3 regions of the Paenibacillus sp. LRG-1 genome follow, and region 2 is predicted to be linked to each of the others. Evidence: predicted binding sites of a transcription regulator. Region 2 holds the regulator's gene; each other region holds the start of a gene.
The links. The regulator Rex, encoded in region 2, represses fermentation and respiration genes when NADH is low (regulators of the CRP and FNR family bind a similar motif). The targets are predictions, from matches to a motif close to TTGTGAAATATTTCACAA.

Region 1 (8,082 bases), 2.7 Mb from region 2:
TCCCGACAGCCCCCTCATTTTCATAGTTGAACGCTGTGTCGATCAGACGGTAACCTGCATCAATTGCGCCGGTAATCGCCTGTACTCCATCTGCACCCTTAAATCCAACAGTCCCAAATCCAATGACGGGCACTTTAGTGCCATCATTCAATACCTTCTCCGGAATTTGATGGTTCATATTAACAGCCTCCTTTACTATTCTCATATACCATAACACCTCTTTAATCCTCAGGCAAAATATAGAAATTCATTTCGTTCCCTATATATGTATATACCCACTAGCTTGTAAATTCTCTACCAAGTTCTCTGTGTGCTAAATCAAAAAGCGCCTGATCCCCATTGAAATCATACTTGAAGTCAAAGGGGTCAGGCACTTGTATACCACTACCAGATCATATATTCCACTTCATGCTTGATGGCTTGGTTGTCCAACATAAAGTTGAAGTGTCTGTGTTTTTATTTCAAGCCTTTCCATACCCAGTTCTCTACCTCTGGTAAATCAATACCCTCTTCGCGAATGAATTGATGATGTTTCTTAACCGTAGCATCCATTTCATCCACAATGTTGGTATACTTCTCAGCGTCAGGTAAGCTTAGAACAGCTTCCTTCACTAGATCGAAGCGATCCATCTGATTCAATACGCGCATATCAAATGGTGTCGTAATATCGCCATTCTCACGGTAACCATGTACATGCAAGTTATGGTTGTGACGATCAAAGAACAGATCTTTGATCAGACCTTCGTAACCATGGAAAGCGAAAACAACTGGCTTGTCTTTTGTGAAAAAATGATCAAACTCGGCGTCGGATAATCCACGCGGGTCTAGTTTTTGACTTCTCAGTTTCAGCAAATCTACCACGTTGATGTACCGAATCTTCAAGTCAGGCAGTTTTTCATGCAAAATGGAAATCGCAGCTAAACTTTCAATAGTTGGCTCTGTACCAGCAGAAGCAATGACAAGGTCAGGTTCCCCACCTTGATCTGTACTTGCCCAATCAATAATCTTCAACCCTTTGTCCACCAATTCTTTCGCTTCATCAGCACTAAACCATTGTGGACGTGGGTGTTTAGACGAAACAATCAAATTGATCTTTTGACGGTCATTTAAAATGGTGTCGAAAACAGCCAACAATGAATTGGCATCCGCTGGCAGATACTCCCGAATAAATTCTGGTTTTTTATCAGCCAAATGACCTAACAAACCTGGATCTTGGTGTGTATACCCATTATGATCCTGTTGGAACACTGTTGAGGTTGCTACGACATTCAATGATGGGATATCTGCACGCCATCCTTGATCCGTTGCTTTACGCAGCCACTTAAAGTGTTGGGTGATCATCGAGTCAACCACACGCAGGAAGGCTTCGTAACTTGCAAAGAAACCATGACGACCTGTTAATACATAACCTTCCAGCAATCCTTCAGCTTGGTGTTCGGATAATTGAGAATCAATTACGCGGCCATAGGATGATAAGAATTCATCATTAGGTTCAATAATTTGGTCCATCCATTGGCGTTTGGTTACTTCAAAAACAGGAGCCAAGCGGTTAGACATCGTTTCATCCGGTCCGAAGATTCTGAAATTACGATTTTCTTCATTTAAAAGAACCACATCTTTAACGTATTTCCCTAAAACCGACATATCTTGCGCAATCACTTTACCAGGTACGGAATTATCCAGCGCATAGTTACGGAAATCCGGTAATTTCAAGTCTTTAATGAGGTTACCCGCATTCGCAGCAGGGTTCATTCCCATACGTTTATCGCCTGTAGGCAGGATTTCAGCAAGCTCAGAGTTTAAACGACCGTTTTCGTCGAACAATTCCTCTGGTCTATAGCTATTCAGCCATTCTAACAAAGCAGGTGCGTGTTGCATATTTTTTTGATCAACCGGAATTGGAACCTGATGGGCACGGAATGAATTTTCATTCGGCACGTTGTCCCATTCCTTCGGACCTGTCCAGCCTTTAGGTGAACGGAATACAATCATCGGCCACGCCGGACGAGTAAGGTCATTATTTTCACGCGCATTCTTTTGAATAGCTTCAATCTTCTCGATGGCTGTATCCAATACTTTCGCCATTTCTGGATGCATGTGATCCGGATTTTCACCTTCAACAAAGAACGGCTCCCAACCCAAACCTTTAAAGTATGAGGTCAATTCTTCTTTCGATTGACGAGACATAATCGTTGGGTTACTAATCTTAAAGCCATTCAAGTGCAAGATTGGCAGCACTGCACCATCCGTGATGGGGTTGATAAATCGGTTAGAGAACCACGAAGCGGCTAATGGGCCCGTTTCAGCTTCGCCATCACCAATAACAACAGCCGAAATCAGATCAGGATTATCCAGAATGGCACCTACACCATGAGAAAGGGAGTAACCTAATTCTCCACCTTCATGGATAGATCCAGGTGTTTCAGGAGCAGCATGTGAAGCAATACCGCCAGGGAAAGAGAATTGCTTGAACAATTTCTTCATACCTGGGATATCTTGCGTAATTTGTGGATAGATTTCAGTGTAACTACCATCCAGATAAGAATTTGAAACCATAACCTGGCCGCCGTGACCAGGACCTTCAATGTAAAGCATGCTCAAATCATATTTATTAATAACACGATTTAGATGTGCATAAATAAAGTTTTGACCCGGAATTGTGCCCCAGTGTCCAATAGGCTTAACCTTCACATCTGAATCTTTTAAAGGCTCTCTCAACAAAGGATTATCTTTTAAATAAAGCTGACCTACTGAAATGTAGTTCGTTGCACGCCAATATGCATCAAGTTTTTCCAAATATGTTTTAGATGAATAATCTGCTAACACGGGTGATAATGACATTGTGTCCACTCCCTAAGTAGTTTTGTTTGTAATTTATTTCCGGAAATTTCATCTACATGTACATCATAACGCTACCCCAATTTAATTCAACCTTTTTCACAAGTGATACGGTCCAATTTTGTGAAATTTTGAACATACTATGAAATATAAATTAAAAAGACAGTAAAAAAGCTCTTACATTAAAATATATAGAAGTATAAACCAATAAAATTTGTAATAAACGAGGTAATTGCAGGCTTCAATCCTTTTTTCAAAACCATAAAAAAAAGACCGGAGAATTCTCCAGTCTTATCATTAGTGAACCGATACAAAGGTATTAAATTTCAAATATTTGTAATGAAATCGCATATGAGAAAACTCAAATGGCGTACCGTTATCTAAAAAGAACACACCTTCCATAATACCTACAGGCTCATTTTCATTTAAATGTAGCAGCTTTTGATCATTCTCTTGAGACGGTTCTGCAAAAATGGATAAAAAAGATTTGGTGACGGCCAAGTTCCGGGAGTCTTCCAAATAATTAAAAATGGACCCCTCGATAATTGTCTGATTTAAATTCTGGACAATTTTAATGGGGATATAGCCCGTTTCAATCATAAAAGGATCATCATCAAACAGACGTAAGCGAACAATTTTGTAAACAAAATCATGAGTCTCCAAGAACAAATCGCGCTGTAATTCTTCCGTTGGCGGAATGACCTCAAAACTCAATACTTTGATCTTAGGCTTTTTACCATGCATTTGAAAATTATCAGTGACCCCTAGATTAGAGCCTTCGTAGTTAAAGATAGATTCATTTCTTATGTATAATGGATTAATAAATGTCCCGGAACCTTGTTTTTTGAAAATAATTCCGACATTCTCCATTTTAGTCAGAGCACGTTTAATTGAACTACGACTAACCTGGTAAGTCTCACTAAGACTACGTTCATCTGGCAATCTCATATCTGCAAACTTTCCCGCAAAGATTTTCATCTTGAGATCGTCAATAATTTGCTTATAGACAAATTGTGTCATATAGTACTCCTCTTTCAGGTCTTCTATAACTCTATATAGTTTACCATAACTTGCCCATTTCATCTCATGTTTGTTTCTGTTTGCTGAGCGGGCTTTCAGCGGATAGGAAGCGCCGTCGCTTTTACTTTACATCTCTATGCATAATACCATGATTACACATATATAACACCACTGAACGCACCTGCAAAACAGCAGAAAATACAGAACCCCCACCTTAGCATCAGTAATAAGACCAAGCCTGTTTCGAACCTTGAGGGATGTTTGACTAGACCAGGCTAAAATCCTTGAATACATTGTTATTATTCATCTTGTTCAAACGTTTTCTAATAAGAATGGTGGGGGGAGATCATATTGGCTATCCGCTACAGCGTCATCATTCCAACCTATAATCGAGCCCAGCAATTGTTGCTCACACTCGCTTCATTTGAGACACAAACCTATCCAAAGCAACTATTCGAAGTCATTGTAGCTGATGACGGTTCTACAGACGGAACGAAAGAAATGGTCGAAGGCTTCAAAGCATCCTATCCTCTTATCTATGTGTCACATCAGGAACAACGCGGTCGATCTGCCGTTCGAAATTTGGGACTGCGCCGTGCAAAAGGGCTATACATCATCTTCTGCGACGCTGACTTTGTAGTATTACCGGAATTCATTAGGATCGTGAGCCGTTATCACCGTAAATATCCCAAGTCTGTGCTCTCAGGCATTCCTCACTCATGGGACGATGCTTTTACCCATTATTACCCTGACTTTTCTCCTGAAGAAAAAGAACAATGTCGCAACATACTTACGCAGTCCAACTTATGGAATGCTGACTATGAAGCAGCGAACGAAATTACTCCAATCATAACCCCTGAAGATATCCTTCACCAAACGGGTGCACTGTCTAAAGTAGTTAGTCCCACAAGAGTCCCCCCCAATACGCAGAAACAATTTGCCACAACGGATGTCGCTCCCTGGATGCTGCTGGTTACTCGTTGTGTAGCCATCAGACGCAGCCACTTGATTCGTATTGGAGGTTTCAATGAACGGTTTGTGCTGTATGGACTCGAAGACTGGGACCTTGGCTATAGACTGCATCGCTTGAAGATCCCTTTTTATTGCATCAAAGAGGTGGTCGGATATCATCAGGAACATCCAACCTATCTCAGAGGTAACGTTTTAAATACAGAAAATCTGAGAATCATGTATGAAACTTACGGATTCAATGACTCCTCGTTAAATTTATTTGCCCTTATCCCTCCATCCGAGGATTTTGAGACCTACAAAAATACGTTGCGGGTATTGCGCAGGGGATTCCGCTCTAGGTTAACACGCTCATCAGCACTGTTATTAAGAAGAACATTACGCATTGCAGCCAAACAGTTCTACGATCAAAGCCATACTCATGCATACAAAAAATCATTACACTTGATAAAAAAGAAAGCAGAGAACCGGAAAAGTCGAGTCGCTCACGTGTTACGAGAAATGCTGGTGAAGTCTGAAAAGCTGGTGGAATAATAGTTACTCATTTACAGCGTACAAAATCATGTGTATTGCATCCTCCTTACGGGATAAAAAAACTCCTCCATAAAGGTGCGAGCCCAACTTGGCAAGCAGCTTTATGGAGGAGGAGTCGCCATGTCCGGAGATAACGACAAGAATTGTCGTTACTAGTTTACTATTCCTCTGATAGTCCAGCATGCTTTCTGATTATTCATTACATATGAGTTTTACCAACTGCTAAGAACTCAATATTTTAATGCTATCATCGCACCAGCTAATTAAACTGCTAAACTGACTTTTACCATAGCTCATTGTGATCATCCAATATTTGTGATTATGGTCTTTATGCTCTACGTTGATAAGCCAACGTTCAAGTTCTTCAAAAATATGCAAGCTTTCCACTAGCTTTTCTTTATACTCCTGTATGTGCTTTATAATCGTTTCAGGCGAAGAATTCCCGCCAAAAAACACCCTCAACAGCAGCTCATTTTTTTTAAGCATCACCACATGCTCCATGGGCTGAGAAAGCCAGTCTGACAACGTCTGCCTTCCCTGATCGGTAATGCTGTAGAGTTTCTTGTCAGGCTTTCCTTTCTGTCGAATAACCTCGACTGCAATATCTTTTCGATCCAGTAGCTCTGCCAGGCTGGGATAGATCTGACCATAGTTCTCATTCCAAAAGTAACTAGTGCTTTGCTCCATATGTTGCTTTATATCATAACCGGTATGAGGACCCAGACTCAGAATGCCTAATACCGCAAACATTGTATTGGTTTTTCCTGACTGTCTCGCCATTATATATTGTGCCTCCTGTTACCTCTAGCAAATCTCCGTAGTATGTCATGCTTTCATTAGACTAGACATAATTATAGCCCATTTAAACTAGCTTCACATCTCTCTATATATTATTTAAATATATATTATTATAATAATTAGTGTTGACAGGTGTTTATCATCGTTTTATATTAACGATATCAACAAAATACCAATGAGCTTGCCAAGCTGAAGCCTTGGATACAGATATCATAAAGAATTCCAAGACATCGCTTGGTTAAATCTTAATAAGGAGATATCAGACCATGACCATGATCAGTGTAAATTATCCCGCAGGCCGCATAACGCTTGAACAGCGCCGTCTTTTGGCAGAAGGTTTGACGGATGCAGTTCTCGTTCCAGAGGTAGGTCAATATTGTCCGCCAGCAAGAGAAGGGTTTCAGGTCCATTTCACCGAACGTCCAATAGATTACATGGCAATTGGCGGGCAATTGCTGTCGGATCAGCCAGAACGTGATGTAATTACTGTCAATGTTCTGGTGATGGATGGTGACTGGCCTAACGACGTTCGCAAAAAAGTGCTTGAGAATATTCTTGGCAGTTTGACTAAAGTACTTGGTGTACCGGAACCATCCCCAACTTGGTGGGTATCCTTCCAGGTCATTGAAGAAGGCAGCTGGGGTTCTCGCGGCAGCGTGCTCTCCATTCTAGACCTGCTGGATTCAGGAGTCTTTACTGAGGAGAAAATTAAGGCTATCAAGCAAAATATTACACGGTAATGCGTGGAATTTGGCATTTCTAAAGATTGGAGGAACATTCATATCTTGTCGGCTAGAGGATACGGGAAACACCGGGAAATCTCCTGACGTGGTGGCTAAGGCAATTTACAAACCGGCAACTGACGTCTTAAACCTTCTGCGGTATCCAGTAGGAGAACCATCCAAAAGGTTATATCTTTAGCAGTAACAAGCTTATAACTTAGCACAGTGTAATATGTCCATATGTCCAAACGAAAGAACACCCATAAGGGTGTTCTTCATTTTTCCAAAGAAACATCCTGCAGTTTACGTAATCTTAATGGCTAGCCAAATCATGCTCCAAAGCTTGAAGAGAAAAGGCTATCCCTCGTACTGCCTCCCTCTCCCGGTCTCATATCAAAAATACGATCGACAAATCGATTGACATCCAGCAGCATTGCTTTTCGTTCCTCCAAGGTTACACGCGGCACCGAGTAAAGAAGCTTAATCTCGGCATCCGAAAACTTGGCGAACCCAAACAAATTATCGTTAGCCGCGTAGAGCATATCTTTCTGACGTGATATGCGAATATAATCTTCTGAAGATCCTGTTGTAAAAATCGAGTAGGCTCTCTTGCCCTCAAGCCCATATACACCATCAGAAGAGCGTATGAGTCCTGTTGTGAACACTCTATCTATATATCCTTTAATAACAGCGGGAAATCCGCCCCACCATACCGGTGAAATAATAATCAAGGCATCTGCCCACAATAAATCCTCCTGTTCTTTTACTATCTCCTCTGGCAATACGTTAGTGACCTTAGCCTCTAAATCCTTTAAGCCTGCCGTCGGATTAAATGACATTTGAATTAAGTCTTTTACTTTAACATTCGCCCCTCGTACGTTTAAATGAGCGATCACCTGCTCCAAAATCGCTTTGTTAAAGCTCTTAGCATAAGGGTGACCGTATAAAATATTAATGTTCATCTTCTTCGCCCCCAGAATATTTTCAGATGGCTTGTCAAAGCTTTAATGCTAATGTAATGTTAAGCCAATGGTATCGAAACAACAAGTAGGCATATTTATAGTATATACTATCAAAAATCATACTAATTGATTTCATAGGACTTTCTGGAATACAAACGATGAGGAGATGGCACAAATGAGTGAAAATCTGAATTATTTTACAGATTGCCCCTTAACAAAGGTTCAGAAAATCATTGGCG
Region 2 (8,082 bases):
CTCGGTCATGATCATCGTAAGAGAAGTGGCTCAGCTGCGCAAGATTATTGCTGAACGTCGGCAGCTTGGGACAAACGGAGCAAAAACAGTAAACGATTCTGCTTCTTTACAGCAACATAAAGTCGGCTTTGTACCAACAATGGGATACCTGCATGAAGGACATGCGAGTTTGATGCACAAGGCGCGTGAAATGGCAGATACGGTAGTGCTTAGCATTTTCGTAAATCCGATTCAATTTGGACCGAATGAAGATCTGGAAAGCTACCCCCGCGATGAAGCTCGTGATTTGGAGGTAGCACGGCGCGAGGGCGTGGATATTGTATTTTTGCCAACTGTAGCAGAAATGTATCCACAACCAACCCAAACCAAAATTCGTGTATCCGCTTTGACAGATCGCTTGTGCGGTGCTTCTCGTCCCGGCCATTTTGATGGTGTGACTACGGTGGTAGCTAAGCTTTTTAACATGATAGGTCCTGATTTGGCCTTTTTTGGAATGAAGGACGCGCAGCAGGTTGCTGTGCTTCAGCAGATGGTGACTGATCTCAATATGAACGTGACTATCGTACCTTGTCCCATCGTCAGAGAGGCGGATGGTTTGGCCCTCAGCTCCCGTAATGTGTATTTAAGTGCAGAACAGCGCGAGCAGGCGTTGGTGCTGTCCCAGTCACTGCGTAAGGTGCAAGAAGTGAGCGAAGATATTGTAACAAACACAATTACGATTCGTCAGCTACATCAAATGGTGGAGTCCACCATTACTTCCTCTCCTTTAGCAGACATTGATTACATTGAAATATTAACTTTTCCCGGTCTGGGGCCCCTTCTTCCCGAGCAGCGGCTATGTGATGTTCAGGAAGACGTCATCGTAGCGCTGGCTGTGAAATTTGGCAATACCCGACTAATTGACAATATAAGAATACAGAAGGCGGAGGTGCTTTCCCATGTTTAGAACCATGATGAAATCCAAAATTCACCGCGCTACCGTTACGGAAGCTAACCTGAACTATGTGGGGAGTATCACTATAGATGAAGATCTCATGGAGACATCGGATCTGTTGGAGAATGAAAAGGTTCAAATTGTAAACAATAACAATGGAGCTCGACTCGAAACCTATGTTATCCCCGGACCGCGTGGGAGCGGAGTGATCTGTCTTAACGGTGCGGCAGCCCGTTTGGTGCAGCCTGGTGATACAGTCATTATTATTTCCTATGCTTCCATGTCGAATGAAGAGGCCAAAACATACAAACCAACAGTGGTATTTGTTGATGAACATAATAAACCAGCCCAAACGATGAACAAAGAAGTACACGCGACGATCATGTAATGAATGGGAGTACGGATGAAACCCGTCTTTTAAGCGAAAAATGTGAGTGTATTAATCCATCTTTCATAAGGGCGGGATGCACATGTTCCAGCATGTATTCGCAGAAATGAACAGCATGTTAGATGATATCGTGAAGCATTACCCATCAGCCCAGGGCTCCCGCAGGCAGGAGCTGCTACAGCACTGGAGTCTGCTGCGGAGAATGAGTGACGGAATTATGGATGAGTGGCTGGCCTTTGAGGAAAAAATGGTTTGCCTGCGTGCGGCTGGGTTTTCCGCGGAGACCGATATGTCTGACACGGAGCTGCCTGAAAAAGAGCTGCCAGCTTTTAATCGGGGGCAAGGGTATTATCGATTACTCATGTACCCTGAGGCGATCCAACAATTTGAGCAGGTACTACAGCATTTTCCGAACAGCTGGCAGAGTCGCATGTATATGGGAATGGCCTATTTTCAACTAGATGATCCAGCAGAGGCTGTATGCCATTTTCAGAAGGTGCTGGACCTGACTGAGCAGGCAGGACTAAAGGCGGTCATCTATAATGCGCTAGGCTGTCTGTTGGCAAAGCAGGCTGACGTAGAGGAGGCGCAAAAATGTTTTGCTCTCGCACATCAGTTCGATCCTGCGTTACCCGAGCCGCTGCACAATATGGAAGCCTGTTTGTCCGGTACCGAAATGCTTCGATACGACAGCTCCATGATGACCTGGATGTAGTTGTCAGACACCGAGTAAGACGATGCATGCCCACCTCCTCAGGCGGCGTGTGCATCGTCTTTTTTGGCTGTCTTAATTTCCAAACAGGCGATCTTCTGCTATGCTAATATATAGAGTTATTATTTTTGTAAGTGTCATAAGAAAGGATTAAGCCCGAATGAAATTTGCGGTATTGGATTTTGAAACGACAGGCACCCAGTCCGCGGATGACATCATTCAAGTCGGACTTGCAATTATAGATCATGATAACAGCATTTCCCGTGTTTACGGCTCTTATGTGAACCCTGGCAGATCTATTCCACCTTTTATCACTGGATTGACCGGAATTACAGACGATGACGTCAAGGATGCTCCTGCACTTGAAGAAATGATGATGGAGCTCGTGCCTATGCTGGACGATGTTGTGCTGGTCGGTCATAATGTGGCGTTTGATTTTAATTTTTTGCAAAACGCTCTGGATCGGTGCGGATATTTGCCGTTTAGCGGAAGAATCTTGGATACAATGGATTTTCTGAAAATTATGTTTCCATCGCTATCTTCGTATCAGTTGGGTTTTGTGTCTTCTGAGTTCGGGCTGGCGCATGATCGCCCTCACCAAGCAGACAGCGACGCGTTGGCTACGGCTGAGGTGTTTTTAAAGTGTCTGGGTGAGCTTCAAGCATTACCTCTGATAACGATACAGCGGCTTAGTGATTTGTTTGCAGAGGAAGACAGTGACCTTGGATGGTTTCTTGATGGGGTGCGTGAAGAGAAAGAGCTTGATCCTATTCAGGATTTGGAGGGACATCAGTTTTTTCGTCAACTTGCGCTAAAAGTGGAAGATTGGACGGAGCTAGCTGCACCGCGTAGAGAAGATGACCCGAATCCACTTTCAGGTGTTTCCTTTGAGGAGTACATGGATGATGTGCGGGACAATTTGCGTTCATCCTTGAGCCAATATGAGGAGCGCGAGGCGCAGATACAGATGATTGAGGGTGTAAATCAGGCACTGAGTGAAGACAAGCATCTGCTGATCGAAGCAGGTACAGGAACAGGAAAGTCTCTCGGTTATTTGCTCCCATCGCTGTATCACAGTGTAAAAAAAGGACAGCGCGTTATGGTAAGTACACATACGATCAACCTGCAGGAGCAATTACGCGAGCGCGACATTCCGATGCTGACCAAGGTGATTCCGTTTCCATTCCGGGCTGCTATTTTCAAGGGTCGGGGACATTATTTGTGTCTGCGTAAGTTTGAACATAAAATAAACAGAAGAGACTTCGCGACACCAAAGGAAGATTTAATTACAGCGGCTCAAATGATCGTCTGGTTGACGCTAACAGAAACCGGTGATGATGAAGAACTAAACCTGAGCAACCGTGGAGGGGATTTCTGGGAAACGGTGGCGAGTGATTCAGAGTCCTGTCTTGGTCGTTCTTGTCCATGGTTCCGCAAATGCTATTATCATCGTGCACGCCATGAAGCAGGAATAGCGGATGTCGTTATTACGAATCACTCTAAGTTGTTCACAGACGTCAAAGCCAGTCACCAGTTGTTGCCGAGCTATGAACATCTGGTGATTGATGAAGCTCATCACCTGGAGGAAGTAGCTGGTAAGCACCTAGGTATGCATATGAAATATTTCACACTCGTGCATACACTGACGCGACTGTTCAAAGACAGCAAGAATGGACAACTGCCTTCACTTCGTCAACAGTTGGCGAAATCGGGGCACGAGAAGTCGGCGGATTGGGCCTCAACCATCGACCAGCTGTATCCGCTCGTGTTAGAGGTTAAGGAAACTTGGGACCTGCTAAGCGACAAGCTGTTTGGCATGTTGCCAGAGCGAAGCGATGCGACACCGGGTGAAACAGGACAGTTTTCTTCCCGTCTCAAACCTTCGGCCAAGCCTGCAAAGTGGGATCAGGCGGGGGCTTTGGAAAATCAGCTATATGTAACGATGAGCGAAATTTTGCGCAAGGGCGACAAGCTGATGCTGGACGTCAAGGAAGAACATGACGATTATGCGGCAGATAGCCTTATTACAGATATCACGGGTCTGCTCAAGGATTTGGCGGGAATCCGAGAAAATTTGCGCTTTTTTATCCGACTCGATGATGAAACAACCGTATACTGGCTCGAAGCGAGTGGGCAATTCCGTAGTAAATCATTGCAATTTTATGCGGTGCCCGTCGATGTGAGCCGCCAGTTGAAAGAAATGTTTTTTGACAAAAAAAGAAGCATTATTCTGACGTCTGCTACCTTATCGGTAGATAAGTCGTTTCAGTACATGATCGATCAGCTCGGCTTGCAGGAGGCCGCAGATCAAGAGCGGCTGATGACTTCGCAGCTCCCGTCACCCTTTAATTACAGGGATCAGGTGTTGCTGGTCATTCCACGGGATTTCCCAAGCGTGAAGGGCAGTGTAGGAGATGCACACTTTGTAGATATGCTCGTTAGCTCTCTAGGAGCGACTGCTCAGGCGACGCGGGGGAGAATGCTCGTTCTGTTTACTTCCTATCGGATGCTCCGGCAAGTGTATGAGCCGCTCAAAGAGGCCTTAGCATCCAGCGAAATTACTGTGCTGGGACAAGGTGTGGACAGTGGGAGTCGCAGCAAGCTAACCCGCCGTTTTCAGGAAGCCAAAGCTTCTGTATTGCTGGGAACCAGCAGCTTCTGGGAAGGCGTCGATATTCCAGGAAAGGCTCTGACTTGTCTGGCCATTGTTCGCTTGCCGTTTCAACCGCCGAATCACCCGTTGCTGGAGGCAAAAAGCGAGCTGCTTCAGCAGCAGAAGAAGAATCCATTTATGAAGCTGTCTGTACCACAAGCGGTCATTCGCTTCAAACAGGGATTTGGTCGGTTAGTACGTACAGCGAGCGACCACGGGGTCGTTATCGTTTACGATACGCGTGTGATCGAATCCTATTACGGAAAGCACTTTTTGTACTCGTTACCGGGACCAAAAATGGAGCATATGCCATCGGAGCAAATGGTGCCCCGCATCGCCGAATGGCTCCAATCCGCCCCGGAGACAGAGGCATAACGGACGGACACTAAGTATGTTCGTTACAATTAGGGGGAGCAAGTATGAAATCAGATAAAATTTCAGAGGCTGTCGTACGGAGGTTACCCGTATATTTACGTTATCTGAATGCACTTCACAAACGGGAGGTGGCTACGGTCTCTTCTCAAGAGTTGGGACAGAGGCTAGATTTGAACCCGGCCCAAATCCGTAAAGATCTCGCCTATTTTGGAGATTTTGGTCGGAAGGGTATCGGTTATGATGTTTCTTATCTAATTGAGAAAATACGCCATATCCTGAAAATCGACCAGCAAATTAATGTCGTATTGGTCGGTGCGGGTAATCTGGGGCAAGCCCTTTCGAATTATAACGCTTATTTAAAAGACAATATGAAGATTGTCGCAGTATTTGATGCGTTTCCGGATAAGGTAGGGACCAAGATCAATACATTGGTCGTTCAACCGATGGATGAACTGGAAGCGACTGTGAAAGAAAAAAACATTCGAATCGGGATTATTACCGTACCTGATTTTGAAGCACAGCACGTGGCTGACAGGCTTATTGAGAGCGGAATTGGAGCGATCCTGAACTTTGCACCGACTACTCTCAAGGCACCGGCCAACATTCGGATTCATGCCACAGACTTTACAACTGATTTGCTTAGCCTCGCTTATTATTTGGAGGACGGAAAGGAAGAAACACAATATGACAGTGAATAAATGGATGATTAAAAACGGCTCTTTTGCCGTAAATGGATCAGAAGCTGGGGTAGTCCATGGTTTTATGATTGTGGAGGATAGCCGTATTACTTATATTGGCGAGACTTTGCCTGCGGGTGAGGAAGAGACGGAAGCGATCGATGGTAAGGGGCTATTGTTTTTACCTGGTCTGATTAATACTCATGGTCATGCGGCGATGTCTCTGCTGCGTGGGCATGGAGATGACTTGGCACTTCAAGTATGGCTTCAGGAGAAAATGTGGCCTATGGAAGCCAAGTTTACATCTACGGACGTGTACTGGGGTACGTCCTTGTCTGTGCTGGAAATGCTGAAAGGTGGAACAACGACCTTCCTGGATATGTACGATCATATGGATGAGGTGGCTCGTGTAGCTGAAGAGTCAGGTATTCGTGCAAGTCTGATGCGTGGAGCAATTGGACTATGCTCGGAAGAAGAACAGCGAATCAAGCTGGCTGAGGCCGTGACTTTTGCGCGTAACTGGCATGGTAAAGCAGACGGGCGTATTACAACGATGATGTCTCCGCACGCGCCATACACATGTCCACCTGCGTTTATTGAAAAATTCGTACAAGCTGCGCATGATCTGGACTTGCCACTGCATACGCACATGTCTGAGACGATCGCCGAAGTGGAGCAAAACATACGCGACTACGGTTTGCGTCCAGTTGCACATTTGGATAAGCTTGGCTTTTTCTCCCGTCCTTCGCTTGTTGCCCATGGCGTTCATTTGAACGACGAAGAAATAGCTTTACTGGCTGAAAGTGGTGTAGCGGTTTCGCACAATCCTGGTAGCAACTTGAAGCTGGCAAGTGGTGTGGCCAGAGTGCCTGAATTGCTGCGTGCAGGGGTTACTGTTTCTCTCGGAACGGATGGTCCTGCCAGCAATAATAACCTGGATATGTTCGAGGAAATGCGTCTGGCGGCACTTATTCACAAGGGTGTATCCGGTGACCCTACGGCAGTTCCTGCAAGTGAAGCGCTGCGTCTTGCAACAGAATACGGTGCAAAGTCGATTGGTTTAAAAGAAGTAGGAGCGTTGGCAGCGGGCAACAAGGCTGACTTTATCGCGTTGGATCTGAATCAGGCACATTTCTTGCCGCGTACAGATCTTATTTCCCATGCGGTATACTCTGCAAGCGCCAAGGACGTGGCTCATGTGTGGGTAGACGGTCGCCAGGTTGTGAAAAACGGCGAATGCCTGACTATGGACGAGGAACGTATCAAACATGAGGCACAAGCCGCCTTTGAAGGGCTGCTGTCGCGCTAATTTAGGTGTCACATCCCCTTAGAGAGGAAGCACGGGTTTGAAAAATAAGAAAAAGTGGATAGCGGTCGCCATTTTGGCCGTGATACTGATCCTGATCAGCATTTTCTGGTATTATTCCTATGTTACTCAAGACCAGGTGGCTGAGGAAAATGCTGCTATCATTAAGGCCAAGCAATCAGGTGGTCTGGTTAGCACGACTCAAACATGGAAGTCTGTGTGGGATCAGGTATACTGGGTGGTTCAAGGGAAAAATGCACAGAATGAAAATATAATGGTGTGGGTTCCTTTTCAAAAAGTGGAAGGACAACCTAACGTACCTGCCGCAGATAATAGCGGTGTTCACACCGAGTTGCTGAAGAACGGAGTCGATGAGCAAAAAATGACGGCAATAATTCAGCAGCAGCTTCCAGGTGCAAAAATTGTAAGGCTTCAGCCGAGTGTGTTCAATGGCGAATATGTGTGGCAGTTGTTTTACGATGATGGAAGTCATCATTACTACACCTTTTATCGTTTCTCAGATGGGGTAGCGACGGGTGTGAAATATACTTTGCCCAATAACTGAGCTGGTGTGAGGATTGGCAAATGTGGAATGAATGACTAGTAAATGATTAAAAGCTCAAGAAAAAGACGTAAATACGACAAAATTCGTATTTACGTCTTTTGGTTTTGCTATGCCGTAAAGCTGGCTGAAAGCCAGTGAAGCATCTTTACCTATCCATCTTCTCTCCTAGGTCAAATTCATCTTTGTGGCGGGCAATAGCGGAGTGGAGGATTTGAATCTGGAGAAGCGGAGCGTTCGCCTTTGCCGCCGGATTTTCCCCATAAGAATCTAATCGAAAAAATCCGGTGGCAACAGCGATCGTAAGATCAAATCCTACACGCAGCGTCTCGCCTCCACCATAACCAAAGATTTTGCCTCATCACAACTCCTCCACACATTGCCTTCGATATTAGATATACGTTATGATATACTATATTTTATAAGTGATAGACAAAAATGATAGAAAAAAGAATTGCTGATCACTATAAGATCA
Region 3 (8,082 bases), 850 kb from region 2:
GCAATGCAGGTAAGAACGATGTAGACCCATCTACGGTGGAATGGAACATATCCCATATTAACGCACCACAAGTGTGGGAAAAAGGAATCGACGGAACCGGAATCGTGGTCGCCAATCTGGATACAGGTGTAGATTATACACATCCGGCCCTTCATCGCAAATGGCGGGGTCTGGACGCGGCAGGCAATGTCGTGAATCCCGAGCTGAGCTGGTACGATCCGCATAGTCATGCAACGCTTCCGGTCGATCAGGAAGACGATTCCCATGGTACACATACGATGGGCACGATGGTCGGCTCTGAGGAAAACGGAACGAACCGAGTTGGCGTTGCACCTGGTGCGAAGTGGATTGCGGTTCGGATTTTTAATCCGGAAACGACGGATGCGATTATACTGGATGGCGGTCAATGGCTGCTTGCGCCAAAAGATGCCCAAGGGAATCTTCATCCCGAGCTTGCTCCAGACGTAGTGAACAACTCGTGGGGAGGCGGACCGGGTCTTGATGAATGGTTCCGGCCTGTGGTTCAGGCATGGCGGGATGCTCAAATCTTCCCTGAATTCTCCGCAGGTAATACCTCTCTTTCCAATCCGGGCGGACCTGCTTCGGTAGCCAATCCGGCGAACTATCCGGAATCCTTCGCTACTGGAGCCACCGATATCAATGATAATCTAGCCAGCTTCTCCTTGTTAGGACCATCACCTTATGGTGAGGTGAAGCCCGAAGTTTCCGCACCGGGTGTTAATATCCGGTCATCTGTCGCTGGTGGCGGCTATAAAGGCGGATATAACGGTACTTCTATGGCCGGACCTCATGTTGCGGCCCTTGCAGCTCTGTTGCTGCAAGCGAATCATTCTCTTACCGTAGACCAGCTTGAGGAAATTTTGATGAACACAGCTACACCGCGCACGGACAGCACATATCCTACTTCGCCAAACAATGGCTACGGACATGGTGTCATTAATGCGCTGGATGCAGTCGGTTCGGTCATGCAAGGTCTGGGCTCCGTGTCTGGTAAAGTTGTAACGGGTGGCGACGATCTGGAAGCACCTGTTCTCGAGCATACACCGCCCGCAGCGGCATTCGAGGGTATTGATATACCTCTGACTGCTCATGTAACGGATGATGTCGGCGTGACGGCCGTTGAGGCATTTGCCAAAACAGCAGGTACGTCAAACTATGTATATATTCCGTTGGAACGGACCTCCGGCGACAGCAAAGATGGTACATATCAAGCGTCCATCCCGACTTTTTTGGTGGACAGCGCTGGTCTGGAATACTATATTCGTGTAAATGATTACGGTAATAACGGATTTGAAACTGAAGTATACAAGGTTAAAATCTCCAAAGGCGTAAAACCAGGCTACACACAAGACTTTGAAAAAGACATTGCCGGTATTAATATCGGTGGACAGGGCAGTGTTTGGAAATGGGGAACTCCGACAAGCGGCCCTAAAAGCGCACATTCGGGTACAAAGGTCATCGCGACTAATCTCGAAGGCCAATATCAGGCCAACTCCAACAGTTATTTTATGGCCCCTCCGATTGATCTGACCGAGAGCTCAAAAGGGGCACTGGTCAGCTTCAAGCATTGGTACGATCTTGAAAACAATTCTGATTTCGGCAAAGTATACGTAGCAACCACAAACAATCAGAATGCGTTTGAGCAGGTATTATCGTTTACTGGCACCAGCAACGGCTGGAAAACACAATATCTTGATTTGCGGGCATTCGCGGGTCAAAAGGTATACCTCCTCTTCAACTTTACGAGTGACAATACGGTTGTGAAAGATGGCTGGTATATTGACGATCTGTCAATTCAGGAGCCAGACACCGTTGCACCTGCTGCGCCGAGCAATTTGACTGCTGAAGCCGATACTGTGGGCAACGTCACACTGGCCTGGAATGCTTCCTCCGATGATGATGTGAAGCAGTACAAGGTGTATCGTTCTACCCAATCAGGCAAAAATTATACTTCCATCGGTACAACCTCAGCACTGACACTCACAGATACCATCACGGTCGGTGGAGCGACCTATCATTATGCAGTGGCGGCTGAGGATTATAGTGGCAATGAAGGAATCAAGTCGAATGAGGCTTCTCTGAGAGTAGACGTGCCGGATACGCTGTATAGCGATCATTTTGACGGCAGCTCGGATAATGGCTGGACTCATTCCGGTACCAAGGATGAGTGGGAACGTGGCATTCCGAAGGAAGTAGGACCAGAAAGCGCAGTGTCCAGACCAAATGTATGGGCAACCGATCTTGATAGCAATTATGAGAACGGAGCTGAATTTTCGCTGGTTTCTCCAAAAATTAATTTACAGGCTGTACGCAATGCAACACTGACCTTCAATCACTGGTTTGAAATTGAGGCCGGCTATGATTACGGTTATGTGGAAGTGTCCAAAAACAATGGCGACACGTGGAGCGAGCTGGGCAAGTTCTCTCACAATACGAATGGGAAAAAGTGGACTCCGGTTTATTACAATCTGGATAGCTACACCGGCAATGAGATCCAAATTCGCTTCCGTTTGAAATCGGATAACAGTGTGAACAAGAACGGCTGGTACATTGACGATTTCCGTGTGTTGGGTATTCCAGCTGCGACAGTGACCAAGGACATCGTACCTGAGTCGAATATCAAGCTGGAAAAGGCGGAAGAACAATTCCCACTGTACAAAATTACAAGCACTGAAAAGAGTGAATTCCAGGAGAAAGTGAAGCCGGCAGAAACAACGGTGGATAGTGGACGTATCGGGCTCGACAGTCTTCCAGCCAGCGCTACGGTTACGGTATTGGAAACCGGACGTTCGGTGAAAACGGATCCGACCACGGGCAAATACAGCTTCACCCATGTAGCGGGCGACTATACGCTGAAGGCTGAAGCCTATGGTTATGTGCCTCAAACGAAAGCAGTCACGATTGAGAATAACAAAGTCATTAGAGCAAACTTTAGCCTTCAGGCCATACCTCACGGTACGATTCACGGGGTCATTACCGACAAGCAATCCGGTGAACCGATCCAAAAAGCGAAAGTGTTGGTGCTGGAGGATGCACGTATTGCTCCGGTAGAGACGAATGAGGCTGGAGAATTTACGCTAGACGTGCTGGAAGGAACATACACATTGTCCATTTCAGCTGAGAATTATTATAGCGACAGTGTATCCGTTATTGCTCCTCCGAATGGTAGCGTGGAAGCGGATGTCACGTTGAAACCTTTCATCGGGTTCCAGGGAGGCATCGCCTACGATGACGGGACAGGAGAAAATGCCAGAGCCTTTAACGCGGCAGGCAATTCATGGGCAGTCAGAATGACGCCTGAATCGGAAGTGGCTCAAGTGACAGGAGCATCGCTTTTGTTCTGGAACTCTGCCTTCCCGAATCCGGGAGGAACGGCATTCCAATATTCTGTCTATGACGCCTCTGGTGCGGCAGGAGCGCCTGGACGATTATTGGCTGGTCCATTCGACGGGACTGCCGTGCGGGATGAGTCACAATGGACGACAGTGCAGCTTCCAGAACCGGTGACGGTTCAAGGTGACTTCTACATCGTATATACACAGTCTGCTGTAGGCACACAGTCGCCGGGTCTTGCTACAGATGAGAGTGGCCCGAATGCACTTCGCAGCTGGCAAGGTGTAAGTGGCGCATGGAGCCAATCACCTGAGGAGGAAGGGAATTACATGATCCGGGCTATCGTCAGATATCCGGTGAATGCTCCAACGATTACGACTCCTACGAAGGCTACGTATACGCAGGAAGAGTCGATTACCGTAACAGGAACTTCCCCGGCAGAAGGAGCCGATATTCAGCTCTTTAACGGTAAGGAGCTGGCTGGCACAACGAAAGTGAAGGATCGCCACTTCAGTTTGTCGGTTGATCTTCAACCAGGAGCTAATCCGCTAAGTGTTCAAGCAGCGGTATACGGCAAATTAACGGATCGTTCCGAAACGGTGGTTGTGACACTCGATCAGACTAAACCGGGTCTGATCCTGACTTCACCTGATGAAGGGGCCCGTACAAACGCGGGTGTAGTCAGTGTAGTCGGTACCGTGTATGACGAGTTCCTCACCGAATTGACGATTAATGGTGAGCCCGCTGAATTTGGAAGTGACGGCAGCTTTAACAAGCGGTTGCTTATCAACGAAGGTGAAAATCAAATTACGGTGACGGCCAAGGATCTTGCCGAAAACGAAACAAGTGTTACGCGCTCGGTGTATGTCGATACAGCTCTGCCGAAGCTTGAAAACATTAGCCCTGCTGAGGATGTGCGTATTACTCCAGGGCAGCCGGTACGAGTATCCTTTGACAGTGCATCCGGTTTGGAGGCGTCCTTCCATGTGGAGCTGCCTTTCAACCTGTCCACTTTGGGCCGCAACGATATTCCATTAAATGAAACTTCGTCAGGCCACTATGAAGGTACTTATTTCACTTCATCTTCTCTGAATCTGGAAGGCGGAGTCATCGTGATCCGGGTAAGGGATGCAGCGGGAAATGAAGTGGAGACGGAGGCACTGGGAAGATTGTATGTAGCCAATGGTGGAGGACAGAACCCTGATCCGAATCCATCCAATGAGAAGCCGGTAGCCATTATTCAGGCTAATGAATCAGCTAAGAAGAACAAAAATGTACAATTTAACGCCAAAGCTTCCCGTGATGTAGACGGTGAGATCGTTAGTTACAGCTGGAATTTTGGCGATGGCGATACGGCGGTCGGTTCCAAGGTGAAGCATAAATTCACCACAGCTGGAACGTATACCGTAGAGCTAACGGTAACGGATAATGACGGCGCAAGTGGTAAGACTGTGCATACGATCACGATCCGTTAACAGCCAGTAGGAAAGGAAATGCTTCTTTTAGAATAACAATGAAGGCCCACAGCAAGCCACGGTTTATAGAGGCTGCTGTGGGCCATTTTTAAATTGTCGAACCGTTCAAGAAGCGGTACAATGAGTAGAACTCTATAAAGTGAATCGTTTCACAATAATATTTTTTTAGCAGGAGAGGATCCTATTGATTCATTTGCAAAAAGAAAGCGGACGTATCCGTCTTGTGCTGGATGCCTATTTTATGGGGGAAGATATCATTGTACTCATTTCAGGCGGTGATCAGCCTCATTTGGGAACGATTACAGCAGGGGCCAGACTCGAGCCTATTCAAACTGTGCAATTGCAAAATCACAAGGAGTTTTATATTACCGAAGAAATTGCAGTTCGCTTGCGAAAAGAGTTTGCAGGCAATTTTGCCATTTGCTGCGGGGCACATTTGGATCATGCAACCAAGGATGAAATCCGAGTGCTGACAGATATGGCTATACAACTGGGGAAAGAGCTCATTGGAGAACTCAAGCAAGAACGCTAGTAGCGACCTTTTTAAGTGAACTCCCGAAAGAGCAGATTGCGATATGGGTACTTACTAAAGGGATACTTAAAAAGCAATGCAAAGCCATCATCCTCAATTTGTACGGATTTCAGCGCAGAGGATGGAATCAAACTACGGATCATGACATGAACTGCACGCTGGTCTTGTCTGTTGATCGCTTTGGCAATGGCAGAAGCAAAACATGGATTGCGTGCCAATTCGCGATACAGCGGAAAAACGGCTTTTGCAATGGCGCGATGAACTCTCGGCTCAAACGTAAACTGCACAGTCCCCGGTGGAATCGTCGTTCCATTCGTATAATAGAGCATCGGTGGCTGAGCTAAAAAGGAAATAAAGTAGCCGATGCCATTCGTGCCTAAGCCTTGTTTGGCGGCAAATGGCGCTACTGAGCAGAGAAGGGATTTCATCCGATCCAAGTTGCCCTGAACGACAGCTCGTGACCATTGAACTGCAAAAGCACGGCGAGTTGCAATAGCTTTGTAAAATGGCAGCATGGCAGCGGATATTATCCTAAGTGTGTTTGCATTTAAACGTTTGTGAGGCGAGCCCTTTCTGCGGGATGTTGCACGATATAGCATAGCTCCGACCTCCTTGGTAGGATGCTCTCATGGAGCGCAATTGATCTGTAACAGGTAAAATACTGTATGCCCGGTTACCTCAAAAAGTGCTAATATCGCTAGGTTTCTTCTTTTTAACGTTCTAATTTAAAAATTCCAAATAAGTACTGTCCTGATTTGTAAGATTGTGGTACCCTAGAACTTATATAATTGCTATTTTACTTATTGGAGTTGAATTTAACAGATGAGTGATTTGTACAAGGAGCCTCGATCTTCCGATCCTTTTCAGGAGACGAACGATTATAACGCCCCATTTAACCCGCCCCCAGTAGTTCCACCTACGAATAGTAAAGCTGTTGCCTCGATGGTGCTCGGGATTTTATCTGTTGTCATTCCCTATATCGGGTTGATTATCGGAATTGTGGGTATTATTTTGTCCAGTCTTTCCTTGAAGGAAATTAACCGTCATGGCGAGCAAGGCAGAGGTATGGCCATTGCTGGATTGGTATGTAGTATTATCGGTACACTGATTTATACACTGATCATCATTTTTATAGTTATTGTTTTTATTGTAGCGGCCTCCAGTGGCGATCCGGATATTTTTTCAGACATTTAATCAATTGAAGAATGCTTGAGTCAGACAAACCATTCACGATTTGACGATTGGATGCTATGATAAAAGGAGTCCAATGAAGGAGAGTGAAGCCGTATGGCACGTACTCAAACACAAAAAGCGCTGAGCAAGGCAAAACGCGCTGGAATCTATTGCGCGGCACAAAGCCGCAAAACGAATGACCATTATGGCGAGATTTCACAGCACATACGAGTGAAGCCGACCAAGCAAGAACAATTACAAAAGGTCAAGCACAAGAAGCGAATCGTTCAGAGCGACGCTTCTTTTTTTTTGTCTTTAGAGAGAACAGCAGTGTCCTTGTCGGCTTGGATTTATAAAGTAGCAGAGAAATGATTGTATACAAGCGAATAGCGTTTTTCTGTACCGAAAAAGGACTTGATAATAATTATCATTATTGTTAGAATATCATAAGAAAGAAGGAACCCGGGCATGGGCTCCTTCATTATAAAACTAGGCTTGAAATCAAAGATTTACTTGGCTTCGAAGGTTTTGCAGTCTGTTTCTTCAGACTTGTGAGTGTCTTCAGGTCTGTTGCTTACGATGTAAATGGAGCTAGCGCTGCATTTATTCTCTTGGGCCCAGTGCGTACATGAATTGACTTCACACAGAACGTCTTTTGCCATGTTGTACACCTCCTTATATGGATGTGGTGGGCTGAGCAAATAAAATCACGGTCAGTCAAGGTAGGACTTGTCCAACTGTGTTTACCCTCTTGTTAGGAAGAGGGACTTTGCTATGCCTACTTGTACAATATCAAATGAATTTTAAAATTGCAATGTTTGCTTCATTTTGCAATTCAGAGCGGACACAAGTGTCCCTTTTAATTAAAAAACAAAAGCTGTCCTCCAAGCAGAACGAAATGTTTCTCTGTTGGAGAACAGCTTTTGTTTGTTTTTCTGACATAATGACGGTATTAAAGGCTTAGCGCACGTTGGGAATATTTACGATGGGATCAATGTCAGCATCATAGTCTACACCCTCGAACTCAAAGCCGAACAGTTGGAAAAATTCGTGACGATATCCTTCAAGATCTGACAATTCGTAGATATTGTTGGTTGTCAGCGCCTCCCATATTTTCTCAACCTCTGCCTGTACGTCTTCGCGCAGTTCCCAATCATCAATGCGAATACGTCCTTCTTCATCTACAGGGATTTCTGGTGCATACAAACGCTCAGCAAACAGGCGGTAGCTCTGTTCTACGCACCCTTCATGCAGCCCTTTTTCCTTCATTACCTTATATAAAGCAGAAATATACAGAGGAACGACAGGGATAGCGGAGCTAGATTGGGTAACGAGTCCTTTGGTGACTGCGACGAAGGCGCGTCCGCCTGTAACTTTCAGCTGATCGTTCAGCTGACGTGCTGTCTCCTCCAGATGATCCTTTGCACTTCCGATACTGCCCTCTCTGTAGATGGCTTGTGTAATATCTGACCCGATGTACGAAAAAGAGAAGGTTGTTGCAGTATCGGCGAGTACACCGCCGGCACGCAAGGCGTCAATCCACAATTT

Region 1: ACUUJN_RS01105 (phosphoketolase family protein) is a predicted target of Rex. The motif match lies at 2,960-2,977, and genes of this name have one in related genera.
Region 3: lpdD (prenylated flavin chaperone LpdD) is a predicted target of Rex. The motif match lies at 4,967-4,984, and genes of this name have one in related genera.

The regions. Positions count from the first base shown of each region.
Region 1 is NZ_CM170126.1:240,785-248,866, reverse strand. It holds gene ACUUJN_RS01110 (aldo/keto reductase) at 1-178, opposite strand, end outside; gene ACUUJN_RS01105 (phosphoketolase family protein) at 457-2,841, opposite strand; gene ACUUJN_RS01100 (GntR family transcriptional regulator) at 3,136-3,858, opposite strand; gene ACUUJN_RS01095 (glycosyltransferase family 2 protein) at 4,210-5,361, shown strand; gene ACUUJN_RS01090 (PadR family transcriptional regulator) at 5,584-6,141, opposite strand; gene ACUUJN_RS01085 (tautomerase family protein) at 6,426-6,899, shown strand; gene ACUUJN_RS01080 (NAD(P)H-dependent oxidoreductase) at 7,211-7,843, opposite strand; gene ACUUJN_RS01075 (winged helix-turn-helix transcriptional regulator) at 8,019-8,082, shown strand, end outside.
Region 2 is NZ_CM170126.1:3,543,750-3,551,831, reverse strand. It holds gene panB (3-methyl-2-oxobutanoate hydroxymethyltransferase) at 1-11, shown strand, start outside; gene panC (pantoate--beta-alanine ligase) at 8-946, shown strand; gene panD (aspartate 1-decarboxylase) at 939-1,322, shown strand; gene ACUUJN_RS15695 (tetratricopeptide repeat protein) at 1,405-2,037, shown strand; gene dinG (ATP-dependent DNA helicase DinG) at 2,195-5,062, shown strand; gene ACUUJN_RS15685 (redox-sensing transcriptional repressor Rex) at 5,107-5,760, shown strand; gene ACUUJN_RS15680 (amidohydrolase) at 5,747-7,048, shown strand; gene ACUUJN_RS15675 (cell wall elongation regulator TseB-like domain-containing protein) at 7,086-7,610, shown strand.
Region 3 is NZ_CM170126.1:4,390,791-4,398,872, reverse strand. It holds gene ACUUJN_RS19405 (S8 family serine peptidase) at 1-4,829, shown strand, start outside; gene lpdD (prenylated flavin chaperone LpdD) at 5,014-5,361, shown strand; gene ACUUJN_RS19395 (hypothetical protein) at 5,373-5,960, opposite strand; gene ACUUJN_RS19390 (DUF4190 domain-containing protein) at 6,184-6,555, shown strand; gene ACUUJN_RS19385 (hypothetical protein) at 6,649-6,906, shown strand; gene ACUUJN_RS19380 (DUF1540 domain-containing protein) at 7,044-7,196, opposite strand; gene fabV (enoyl-ACP reductase FabV) at 7,495-8,082, opposite strand, start outside.